4 regions of the Pseudaeromonas sharmana genome follow, and region 3 is predicted to be linked to each of the others. Evidence: predicted binding sites of a transcription regulator. Region 3 holds the regulator's gene; each other region holds the start of a gene.
What was found. Region 3 encodes sigma-54, which starts transcription at its own class of promoters, with help from an activator protein. Its sites were predicted from a motif close to TGGCACNGTTTTNGCTT; they were not measured.

Region 1 (3,129 bases), on a different contig from region 3:
AGGTCTCCAGCATGCCCTGTTTGATGGTACCGAGGCCGTCGGCTCCGGCGACCCCTTGCAGCGGAGCACCACTGGACTGTGTCTCGACATAGAGGTTCTCGCCAACCGGTTGTAACCCTGCCGGGTTGACAAAGTCAGTCACCGTCAATTGCCCAATCACCTGGCTTTCGGCCTGACCGGTAATCTTCACCGAGACCTGGCCATCACCACCAACCGTGACGCTTTCAGCATCCTGAGGGATCTGGATCTCCGGCTGTACCGGATAACCCATACCCGATGTCACCAGAGTGCCTTCAGAGTTGAGCGCAAATTGACCATTCCGGGTATAAGAGGTAGTGCCATCCGGCATCTGGACTTCAAAAAAGCCTCGCCCTTCAATCATCACATCCAGCGCATTGTCGGTCGTCTGCACATCGCCCTGGGTAAAGCTTTTCTGTGTTGCGACCACCTTGGTACCGGCACCCAGCATCAGACCGGACGGCAGCGTCGTATCGGCTGAGGAGCGGCCACCCGGTTGATGAACGTTCTGGTACAATAGGTCCTCAAACACAGCGCGGCCTTTCTTGAAACCGACAGTCGAGGCGTTGGCCAGGTTGTTAGACGCCACAGAGATATTGGTCTGCTGGGCATCCAGGCCGGTTTTACTAATCCACAAAGCGGGAATCATAATCTTCTCCTCGTCCTTAACTCAGTCGCAGCAGTTGGTTCTGCACTTCGTCATTCTTTTCGGCGGTCTGCATCAGCTTGACCTGGGTATCGAACTGCCGTTGCAGGCGGATCAGGTTGGTCATTTCATCAACCACATTGACATTGCTGCCCTCGAGCGCACCGCTCATCAGGCGCACGCCTGCATCAGCCTGCTCGGCCTGGCCATCGGCACGACGGAACAAACCGTCCGTCCCCTTGGACAAGGCCCGGGTATCCGGATTGACCAGCTTGATGCGCTGGTATTCCTCAATGGTGTCCGGCGCGGCGCCTTCGGGGCGACCGACGACGGTACCATCCTGATTGATCTCAACCTTTTCCATCGGTAATGGCAGCACGATCGGCTGTCCCGACTCATCCAGGATGCTGAGGCCATTGGTGGTCTCCAGGACGCCGAGAGGAGACACACGCAGGCTGCCCATACGGGTGAACGCCTCTTTGCCTTCGCCATCCTGAACCACCATCATGCCGTTCCCCTGCACCGCGACATCCAGATCGCGGCCAGTGGTCATCAGGGCTCCGGCCTCCATACGCTGTCCCGGGCTTTCGGTCAGCGCAAACACCCGGCTCGGCAATCCTTCACCGTAGACTTGCATCGATCTGGCTTGCTCGAGATCGGCCTTGAAACCGACCGTGTTGGCATTGGCCAGATTGTTGCTGCGGACGGCCAGGCTATTCATGTTTTCCTTGGCCCCCGACATGGCGATGTAAAGCAGGTGATCCATGTCTGTCTCCAGTCAAAAAGGTGACTTTAGCCAGATAATGCAATGGGCGTGCCACTCTTTGAGCAAAGCGTGAACAGCGAAAGGAGTTGGATTTAACTTATTGAATTAAAAAGAAAGGCGGCTCAAGGCCGCCTCTTTTTTCGTCGGGATTAACGGATCTGCAGGATCGTCTGCTGCAACGTACTATTGACTTCCAGTGCCCGAGAGTTCGCCTGGTAGTTACGCTGTGCCGTGATGAGATCGACAAGCTCAGAAGACAAATTGGTGTTCGATGCTTCCAGCGCCGAGGACTGGATGCTCCCCACTGTCCCAATCCCGGCCTGCGATGGCACCGCCTCCCCTGAAGCCAGCGAAGCCTTCCAGGAGGTATCGCCAATCTGTGTCAGCCCCTGCGGGTTGGAGAACTTCGCCATCGCCACCATCCCCAGGTTCACCGTGGTGCCATTGCTATAGGTGGCCGCAACCAGACCATCGGAACCGATATCGACGTTCGTCAATTGTCCGACGGTGGAACCATCCTGCGACAGACTGCTGACGGAGAATGCCGACGCATACTGGGTGATGGTGTCAAAATCGATGGAGAAGGTCTGGGTCCCATCCGCACCATTGGTGATGACCCCGGCGCCAGGCGTACCCAACGCCTCTGTGGTAATGGTGGCCGGGGTTTGCGAAGTCAGCGCGCCCTGGGTATCAAACTCCAGCACAGCCCCTGCCGGTGTGCCAGTGCCGCCATTGATATCTACCGCCTGATTGTCGACATAGGTCACCAGACGCCAGGTATTCGGGTTGGTGGTGGCCGTAGAATCCTTCATAAAGTACTGGGTGACGGTATGGGATTGACCTAACGAGTCATAGATCACCACCGAAGTAGAGGAGGTGTAGGTATCGGAATCCGTCGGGTCGAAGTTTGCCGGATCCACGGCCGTGCCATTGGCAGGCAGATTGAGACTTTCATTGACCTTGGTCGTCGCAGTCGGCTTCCCGGCCACAGACGGGATCTGCAATGCCTGAGTTGAATCGAGACTCACCGCTTTGGGCGTACCATCATCGTTGACCTGGTAGACCTGCAGATACTGCCCCTGAGACGTCGTGACATAACCATCATCATTGATCTGGAATGCCCCGGCACGGGTGTAGGTTCTGTCCTGGCTGGTCAAGGCGCCCGAGGTGACAAAGAAGCCTTCGCCCTTAATCGCCAGATCCAGCGCACTGTTGGTACTCTGCAGCGCACCTTGGTGAAACTGCTGGGTTACCGCGGCAGTTTGCACACCGTTTCCGACGACAGTTTTGGCATTGGCAAACACCGAGCTGGAGTAGACATCGGAAAATTCGGCCCGCGAGCCCTTGAAGCCGGTCGTATTGACGTTGGCAATGTTGTTAGCCGTGACGTCGAGTTGCTTTTGCGAGGCGTTGAGCCCGCTCAGTGCAATATTGAATGACATAATCGCTCCTTCGCGTTCGCCGCTGAAATTAACTGGTAACTTCGAGAATCTTGCTGAGCTCGATGGAGCCCAAACCGTTGATATTCAATGTGGTCGCTGTTGATGAGGTGCCCAGTGTGACACTGCTGACCTTGCCATAGACCAACGCAGAAAGATCCTGGCTCTTGCCATCCACCAAACCGTTAACCTTGACGGTATATTTCCCATCTGCCACAGGATTGCCATCGCTGTCCTTGCCATCCCATGAGAAGGGGACG
Region 2 (3,129 bases), on a different contig from region 3:
GCAAATCCAGGTTGTCACGGATATGCACAGGTGGCACGAGGAAGCCCAGCTCCTGGGATAGCTTCTTGCGCACCCCCTTGATGCGATTGAGCAAGGCCCCACCCTGACTGCGATCCACCATTGGAATCAGACGGTAACCCACCTCCAGGCCAATGACGTCCACCGGGCTGACATCATCCCAGCTCAAATCCTTATGCTGTTCCTGTGGTGCACTGCTTTCCACCGGCGCATTGAGCTTGGCCAGCTGCGCGTTCTTCTTCTGTCGGTTGCGTCGGTAGATCCACCAGGTACCGCCACCCGACAGGGCGGCCAGGCTTAAAAATGCCAGATGAGGCATGCCTGGCACTAAGCCCATGATGGTCAGCACGCCTGATGTGATAGCCAGCGATTTGGGGTCGTCGAACATCTGCCCCAGCACCACTTTCCCCATATCCTGATCGGCGTTTTGCCGTGTCACTATGATGGCCGCCGCTATAGACAACAACAGCGACGGGATCTGGGCAACCAGACCATCACCGATGGTCAGCAAGGTATAGATCCGCGTGGCATCACCAAACGCCAGGCCATGCTGGGCCATGCCGATGATGAAACCACCGATAATATTGATGAACAGGATCATGATGCCGGCGATGGCATCACCTTTAACAAACTTGGATGCACCATCCATGGAGCCGTAGAAATCCGCTTCGGCAGTCACCTCCTGACGCCGCCGCTTCGCCTCTTCCTGGTTGATCAGGCCGGCATTCAAATCGGCATCGATCGCCATCTGCTTACCCGGCATGGCATCCAGGGTGAAACGGGCGCTGACTTCTGATATCCGCCCGGCGCCCTTGGTAACCACCACAAAGTTGATGATCATCAGGATGATGAAGACGATGAGGCCGACGGCATAGTTACCGCCGATGACCACATTACCGAACGCCTCGATCACATGCCCTGCCGCCCCAGGACCATTGTGACCTTCCAGCAACACCACCCGCGTCGACGCCACGTTCAGGGCAAGACGCAGCAAGGTGGCCACCAGCAAGATGGTCGGGAACGCCGCAAAATCCAGAGGCCGTCGGGAATAGATGGCAACCAGCAACACAACCATGGCCAGCGCAATATTGAACGTGAACAGGATGTCCAGCAGGAACGGCGGCATCGGCAGCACCACCATGCCAAGGGAGGCCAGCACCAGTAACGGTGTCCCCACCCCTTTCGTCAGCAGGCTCTTGACTTGCCCCAGGGAGGCTAATGTGGCTTTCAATTCCATGGCGAACGCACCTAAAACTGCAGTGCCTACAGCCTAGCAAAAATCAAGCCATTGGTTAATGCATTGATTTTGATGGAATTTGATTCGTATCAGAAAATCGACGTCAAAAAGACGTCAATAACGCAACTCATCCGGAATCGGCAGCTCATCGGCTAACTTGTGCGGTGCCTGGCCACGCCCCTGGCGATAGGCCTGCAGCTGGTAGACATATGCCAATACCTGCGCCACCGCCACGAACAGCCCTTCGGGGATTTCACTATCCAGCTTGGTGGTATGGAAGATAGCCCGCGCCAGCGGCGGGGCTGCAACCTGGGTAATACCATATTCGGTCCCGATGTTACGGATCATCATGGCTATTTCATCCACCCCTTTGGCGACCACGACCGGGGCCTTGCCCTGCTGCTTGTCATACTTCAAGGCGACAGCATAATGCGTCGGGTTGGTAACGATCACGTCCGCCTTCGGCACCTCCGCCATCATGCGGCGGTTGGCCATCTCATATTGCATACGCCGCAGGCGGCCCTTAACCTCGGGCTTACCTTCCGAGTTTTTGTATTCATCCTTGACCTCCTGCTTGGTCATCTTCAGTTGTTCCTTGTGATGCCACTTCTGGAACGGAACGTCGATGGCCACGATCGGCACCAGAGCGCAACAGATGCCGATGGCAATCCACAGGCAGGTCTCCAGAGCGTCATAGATGGCGTAGGGAAACTGGCGCTGACTGAGGTCAAGAATATGTGGCAACTGGCTGGTCAACAGCCACCAGACCATCAGGGCAATAAACGTCACCTTGCCGATGGATTTCACCAACTCGATCAGGCTCTGCACGCCCACCATTCGCTTCAAGCCGTTAATCGGATTGAGTTTGGTAAACTTCGGCATCATGGCTTCAGAGCTAAAATTGAAGCCTCCAAGCAGCAAGTTGCCAATCAAGGCGGCCAGCAGCAGAATGAAAAACCAGCCGGACATCGGAACGATCAGGTTGGCAATATCCGTACTCAGTGCCAACTCCATGGTTTCCGGATCGAACACTTCATCCCGGCTAAATGAAAAGTTGCGCCTGCAGATCTCCAGCAGCGCACTGCCGATGCCGGCACCGGTCACATACAGGCCAATGACGCCCGCCAGCAGCACCAGCGCCGTACCCAACTCCTTGGATCGGGGGATCTGGCCTTTAGCCTTGGCATCGGAAAGGCGTTTACCTGTGGGGTCCTCTGTCTTTTCCTGACCATCTGCTTCAGCCATCGTCAGCCTCCACTACATTCAGTGCCAATGATCTCGCAGATCAAGGCCTGAACCTGTTGCCAATGTGCCAGGAAATGCTCCATGAAGCCGCCCAGCGATACCCAAAGCACCAGCAAGCCACATATCATGCTGACGGCAAAGCCCATGCTGAAGATGTTCAACTGCGGTGCGGCACGGGTCATGACACCGAACGAAAAATTAACCAATAGCATGGCCGTGATCGAGGCCAACGACACAGAAAGTGCCATTTGAAACATAATGGTCATGAACGAGAACAGCGCCTGCAAGCCGGTGATATCCAGCCCGCTGGTCGACACCGGGAGGGTGGTGAAACTCAGATTCACCAGATGCAGCATGGTCAGATGGCCATCGATGGCAAAGAAAATCAAGGTTCCCAGCATCAGATAGAATTGGCCGATGACGGGCGTGGATCCACCGTTGATCGGATCCACTAACGACGCGAAGCCCAAACCGCTCTGGGTGGCCAGGACTTGGCCGGCAATGACAAAACTCTGGATGAGCAGCTGGGTGGCAAAGCCGATAGCCACCCCGATGAGCACCTGCTGGGCCACCACGAGCCAGCTTTGCAGACTGAATAACGGGATCTCCGGCATCGGCGGCAACATCGG
Region 3 (3,129 bases):
TGTCTATGGCATCAAACGCAATCGGTTCTTCCAATGTCAAAAAAACCCCTGTCAGTGGGTGGCCATCCGGAATGCGGCCATGGGGAATTGCGATTGCGCCGCCAATGCCGGTACTACCCATTCTTTCGCGGGCAAGCAGTCGCTCGAAGAGGTCTTGCGCGTCAAGGCCAAGCCTTTGAGCTGCCAGTTCGCTGATCATCTCGATGGCGCGTTTTTTGCTGGAACAAGGGACTGCACTTTTGGTGCAGTCCCTGCTGAGGAAATCCTGAATTAACATTATTAGGGTTACTTACTGTTTAGTTTTTCTTTGTGCTTAATGATCTGCCGATCCAGCTTGTCAATCAGCGTATCAATCGCGGCATACATGTCTTCGTGCTGAGAGTTGGCAAAAATTTCACCGCCGTTGACATTCAATTTGGCTTCGGCAATCTGGTTGAGCTTTTCAACCGTGAGGATGACCTGGACATTGTTAATCTGTTCGAAATGGCGCTCCAGTTTTGAAAACTTGCTGTTCACGAAATCACGCAGCGGCTCAGTAATTTCGATGTGATGACCGGACAGATTGATTTGCATAACGTCTTCCTTATTGTTTGCCCTACAGCAGGCGTTTACGTTGGCTTGACGGGGGAATGGATAAAGACTCACGGTATTTGGCAATGGTTCTTCTGGCAACCATGATACCTTGCTCGGTCAGCAAATCCGCGATCTTGCTATCGCTTAACGGCTTTGCCGGGTTCTCCGCTGCGACTAGCTTCTTGATGAGCGCTCGAATCGCCGTCGAAGAACACTCCCCTCCATTATCAGTATTGACGTGACTGGAGAAAAAGTACTTCAATTCGAAGATTCCGCGAGGGGTATGCATGAATTTTTGTGTGGTCACCCGTGAAATCGTCGATTCATGCATCTCTACTGCTTCGGCTACATCGTTAAGAACCATGGGTTTCATGGCTTCTTCACCATATTCGAAAAAATCTTGCTGGTGCTGGACGATGCAGTTGGCGACTTTCAATAAGGTCTCGTTCCGACTCTCCAGGCTCTTGATGAACCACTTTGCTTCTTGGAGGTGAGAACGAATAAATTGGCTATCGCTGCTGTTCCGGGCATGGCGGGCCATGGCGGCATAGGTTTCGTTGATGCGAATTTTCGGCATGGCATCTGGATTAAGCTCCACTATCCAGCGGCCCTGCTTTTTGCTAACGGCGACATCGGGGATCACATAGGATGATTCTGCCTGCAGCACGCTATTTCCGGGGCGGGGATCCAGTTGCTGAATCAGATCCAGTGCCTCTTTCAGATCGGCTTCTTTGAGCTGCATTTTGCGCGCCAAATTGCGGTAATCTCGGTTGCCCAGCAGGTCCATGTGTTCCTGTAGTATCTGCTTGGCTTCCTTCAGCCATGGGGTGCTATGCGGGTACTGTCCTAACTGGATGAGCAGGCACTCCTGGACCGAACGCGCCGCGACGCCGATAGGGTCAAAATGCTGGACGCGTTTAAGGACAGCTTCGACCTCATCCAGCTCGACTTCAACGTCATCGTTATGCACGGATTCGCGGATGTCATCGAGGCTGACTGTCAGGTAGCCAGACTCATCGATTGCATCAATGATCGCCAGCGCGATAGCCGCATCCAGTTCACTGAATGGGGTCAAATGCATTTGCCACAGCAAATAATCTTGTAGGCTCTCTGTCGTTTCGCCCTGATAAACGGGTTCATCGTCGTTAACGGGTAGGCCGCTGGATTGATGTGTCCCGGCGGTATAGACCTCATCCCAGGTCGTATCCATCGGTAGCTCTTCAGGCATGTTTTCCTGATTCAGCGCCTCGCTGGTACTGAGCTGACTTTCATCGTGATCAATAGATTCATCGTGCTGTTCTGACGCGTCACTCTCGCGCTCTGATGGCAGCGCATCGAGACCATCACCCTCTTCCATTTCCAGCAGGGGATTGGCATCCAACGCCTGCTGGATCTCCTGCTGGAGCTCCAGGGTCGAAAGTTGCAACAAGCGAATGGCTTGCTGCAACTGGGGCGTCATGGCCAGTGATTGTCCCAAGCGTAATTGAAGAGTCGGTTTCATCTGAGTTGTTTATTCCTTGCGGCTAATCGTTTGGCGTCCGTTATTGTCACAGGGTGAAGCCTTCACCCAGATAAACCTGCTTGACCTGTTCGTTACGCAGTATCTCCTTCGGAGAGCCCTCGGCAATCAGTTGACCATGGCTGACGATATAGGCTTTTTCGCAGACATCCAAGGTTTCTCGGACGTTATGATCGGTAATTAATACCCCAAGGCCACGATCACGTAAATGTTCGATGATACGTTTGATATCAATAACCGAGATGGGATCAACACCAGCAAAAGGTTCATCTAGCAGGATAAATCTAGGGTCTGCAGCTAAAGCTCTAGCGATTTCCACTCGGCGCCGCTCCCCACCGGAGAGACTCATGCCAAGGCTCTGTCGGATATGGGTAATATGAAATTCTTCGAGCAAGGACTCCATTTTGTCTCGGCGCTCTTCCTTGGACAGATCGGGTCGCAGTTCGAGCACGCCCATCAGATTCTGCTCGACGCTGAGGCGCCGGAATATGGAGGCTTCTTGCGGAAGGTAACCGATACCGCTGCGCGCGCGCTCATGCATCGGCAGCGGCGTCAGATCCAGGTCATCTATTGTCACCACGCCACCGTCCTGCGGAACCAGGCCGACGATCATATAAAACGAGGTTGTTTTACCCGCACCATTTGGTCCGAGCAGGCCGACAATTTGGCCCGTTTCAACCTGCAGGCTGACATTGGTGACAACGGTTCTGCTCTTATAGCTTTTTTTCAGGCTGACGGCCTTCAGGCATGACATTACTGTTGCCCCTTCTTTTGATCGTTGACCTGTTCCTGAATCTGGTCAGGCAGGAAGATGGTCTTGACGCGCGACCCCTTGCCACTACTCTCCGCTGCCATCTGCTGCTTCTGGATGTCATAACGGATGGTGTCACCAGAGACTTGGCTATCTTCCTGCTTCAGGTGCGCCTTACCACTGAGAATGACCAGTTTTTCTTTCAGTTTGTAGCTAAGTTGCTTGGCCTGAGCTTCGACAGGTTTGCCATTGTCGAGGATCTGGTAGAAGGTGGCGGGTGAGCCAT
Region 4 (3,129 bases), on a different contig from region 3:
CCTGACAGCGTTGCAATTTGTCGACCAGTTGCTCTCGCATCGGTGCCAGATCGGCGGCCAGCCGTTCACGCTCCGGGTCTTGTGCGATGCACTGATCCTGCTGCTGAATTTGCTGTAACAGGGATTGTTTCTGGATTGCCAAATCAGGAAGGGCTAATGCATTACGCTGCTGCAACAGGGCGAACTCCTGATCCAGCAGCGAATAGAGATCATCTAGAAGCGTATCTTGCGATTGAAGTAGCTCAGTCAGGGTACTCATTTATATAGCTGTTCCAGCTCCGACTCCAGAGAGACCATTTTCTTGGCCAGTCGATCACTGTCAACCTTGTATTCACCACGTTCTATCGCGGCTTTGAGGGACTCGACCTTGCTCTGATTGAAGCCGGGGGCATCCTTGACTTTTTGTTGCAACTTATTCAGGGACTGCGCTTGATCCGTCAATACGACGGCGTCCTGACGAACGGGGACCTGGCCTGTGGTGCTGCTATTGGTTGCCTGGGTACCACTGCCCTGCTGGCTGCTGCTGTTGCCAGCGACCTTGCCAGGGGAGTTGTTCATCAGGTTGCTGATGTTGTTGATGGCCATGATGAGCTACCTTCTGTTCGCCTGAAATTGCCTCTGTCCAGTCTATCGGCCATCGCCAGATAAACTTTAGAAAAAAGTGAAACCTGACTTTACATCCTTACACGTACGCGCCCCACGGCCTCGACTGTTGCGGATATGACACGTTGTGAACGCAAATTTTGTACCCGGATGGTATCACCGAAACTGCCATCTTGCAGGGCTTTGCCTGCGGTTGAGATCGCAATCCCTGAAGTGCTGGCTTCAATGGCTACGGTATCGTCCCGGCAGACCACGCAAATCTGGTTTTGGCGCACTGGTTGTCCAGGCTTCAGATCCCGCTTGCTGCGACTGCCCACCAACAGGGATGGCTCGGTGAAGTTGTCACCGCGCAGCATGACTTCATCCATGAAATCCACTTTGAGCAATCCGGCGGTCAGCACTGTGTTCTTGGTGATGGGCTCGCTGACGGTGACAAACGGCTTGAGGATGCGCACGCGAACAGGCACGTAGATCTCCCATGTCGGTGTTTCATCACAGCTGAGCTTGACCGTGGTGTTGCGTTTTATGTCGCCATTGCCGGCCAATGTTGGCGTGATATGACCGGTACAGGGATGCTGTATGCGACGGCTATCTATCGACGAAGCGGTCACCTCCGCTTGGCTGGTCGGATCGATAACTAGCTGTGTATAAACAAATTGTTCCGCCTGGGTCTGTAGTTCTGCCGTGACATCTGTCGCAGCAAAACACGTTTTGCTCAACAGGAGTGTTGGCAAGATCAGACAAACGCGACTAATCATTTTCAAGTACTTGCTGATAAAGCAAAATAACGACATATAAGAATGTACTATCCTTGCTGTTAATGGATGATACGGTTTTTACCGTTATCCTTTATGAAAGTTAACAGTCGCGACAAGCGGCTTGCTAGCGGCAATTATGCAGAAAGGGTGCCAATAGCCTCACAGGAGAGAATTATGGCAAGTATCCTGGACTCAGTGAACCAGCTGACCCAATTAGTCGGACAAAACCGCCTCGAATTGCTGCTGTTTCGTCTTAATGGGCGTCAACGCTTTGGCATCAACGTCTTTAAGGTCCGCGAGGTATTGCAATGCCCGCAACTGACCATCATGCCGAAGCTGCATCCTTACGTGCGTGGCGTGGCTCATATTCGTGGCCATACCATTTCCGTCATTGATTTGAGTATGGCGACAGGCGGCCGTCCCATCGCTGATCTGACCAAATGCTTCATCATCATCGCCGAGTACAACCGTTCTGTGCAGGGCTTCTTGGTGGGGAGCGTCGAGCGCATCATCAATATGAACTGGGAGGCCATTTTACCTCCGCCCAAGGGCGCCGGCCGCTTCAACTACATGACTGCCGTCACTGAAGTGGATGGTGAGCTGGTCGAGATCCTGGATGTCGAGAAGATCCTTGATGAAATCTCCCCGGTGAATACCGAAGTGAGCAAGGAACTGGTGGTGGAGAGTGCGCATCACGATCCCCATGGCCGTCCGGTTTTGGTTGCGGATGACTCTTCGGTTGCACGCAAGCAGGTGGAACGCGCTTTGAATGCCATTGGTGTGAAGTGCCTGCTGGCCAAAGATGGCAAGGATGCGTTGAATCTGTTGCAGGATATGGCCAAGAAAGGGCCTATCAGTGAGCAGGTCGCGTTGGTGATATCCGATATTGAAATGCCGGAGATGGATGGTTACACGCTGACGGCCGAGATCCGCAATGATCCGTCACTGCGTGGACTGCACATCATTTTGCACACCTCACTGAGTGGCGTCTTTAACCAGGCGATGGTGCAGAAAGTTGGTGCCAACAACTTCATTGCCAAGTTTAACCCGGATGAACTTGCCAAGGCGGTTCAGGATGCGATGTAACCCACTTATGCAGAATTTATAATGAAGACACTGTCCGAAGAGCTTTACAAACAGTTCAGTGCCTTTTTGGAGGCCCAGAGCGGTATCGTTCTGGGTGCCAATAAGCAGTATCTGGTCAAGAGCCGACTGGCGCCCCTTCTGGGGCAGTTTGGAGCGGCAACCCTTTCCGATCTCATCAAGCGGGCCATGGATCCGCGCGAGCGGGATTTGAAAATGACGGTGGTTGATGCGATGACCACCAACGAGACACTCTGGTTCCGGGATGTTTACCCGTTTCAACTGCTGACAGACAAGATCTTTCCCGAACTGGGTAAGGCTGGTCGTCCGTTGAAGATCTGGTCGGCCGCCAGCTCTTCCGGGCAGGAGCCGTATTCCATCGCCATGACAGCCCTGGAACAACAAATCAAGAAACCGGGCACCATGCCGGGTGGGGTACAAATCATCGGTACCGATATTTCGCCCACCATGCTCAATCAGTGCAAGGAGGGCGTTTACGATAGTCTGGCGCTGGCCCGAGGCCTGTCTCCGGAACGCAAGCGTCAATTTTTCGAGCCTTGTGGCGACAACAAGATGCGCGTCACCGACCGCGTCAAAAAATTGGTGAGCTTCCGGCCGTTCAACCTGCTCGACAACTACAGCCTGTTGGGCAAGTTTGACATTATTTTTTGCCGTAATGTGCTGA

Region 1: flgF (flagellar basal-body rod protein FlgF) is a predicted target of sigma-54. The motif match lies at 1,468-1,484, and genes of this name have one in related genera.
Region 2: flhA (flagellar biosynthesis protein FlhA) is a predicted target of sigma-54. The motif match lies at 1,290-1,306, and genes of this name have one in related genera.
Region 4: flgA (flagellar basal body P-ring formation chaperone FlgA) is a predicted target of sigma-54. The motif match lies at 1,498-1,514, and genes of this name have one in related genera.

What each region holds. Positions count from the first base shown of each region.
Region 1 covers NZ_JBHSAF010000001.1:313,776-316,904, reverse strand. Annotated here, with positions in the region: gene flgG (flagellar basal-body rod protein FlgG) at 1-667, opposite strand, end outside; gene flgF (flagellar basal-body rod protein FlgF) at 684-1,430, opposite strand; gene flgE (flagellar hook protein FlgE) at 1,580-2,872, opposite strand; gene ACFOSS_RS01480 (flagellar hook assembly protein FlgD) at 2,901-3,129, opposite strand, start outside.
Region 2 covers NZ_JBHSAF010000001.1:368,462-371,590, reverse strand. Annotated here, with positions in the region: gene flhA (flagellar biosynthesis protein FlhA) at 1-1,255, opposite strand, end outside; gene flhB (flagellar biosynthesis protein FlhB) at 1,370-2,500, opposite strand; gene fliR (flagellar biosynthetic protein FliR) at 2,503-3,129, opposite strand, start outside.
Region 3 covers NZ_JBHSAF010000012.1:14,595-17,723, reverse strand. Annotated here, with positions in the region: gene ptsN (PTS IIA-like nitrogen regulatory protein PtsN) at 1-277, opposite strand, end outside; gene hpf (ribosome hibernation promoting factor) at 286-573, opposite strand; gene ACFOSS_RS09685 (RNA polymerase factor sigma-54) at 596-2,074, opposite strand; gene lptB (LPS export ABC transporter ATP-binding protein) at 2,121-2,846, opposite strand; gene lptA (lipopolysaccharide transport periplasmic protein LptA) at 2,846-3,129, opposite strand, start outside.
Region 4 covers NZ_JBHSAF010000001.1:309,144-312,272, forward strand. Annotated here, with positions in the region: gene flgN (flagellar export chaperone FlgN) at 1-259, opposite strand, end outside; gene flgM (flagellar biosynthesis anti-sigma factor FlgM) at 256-585, opposite strand; gene flgA (flagellar basal body P-ring formation chaperone FlgA) at 675-1,361, opposite strand; gene ACFOSS_RS01460 (chemotaxis protein CheV) at 1,536-2,447, shown strand; gene ACFOSS_RS01465 (CheR family methyltransferase) at 2,469-3,129, shown strand, end outside.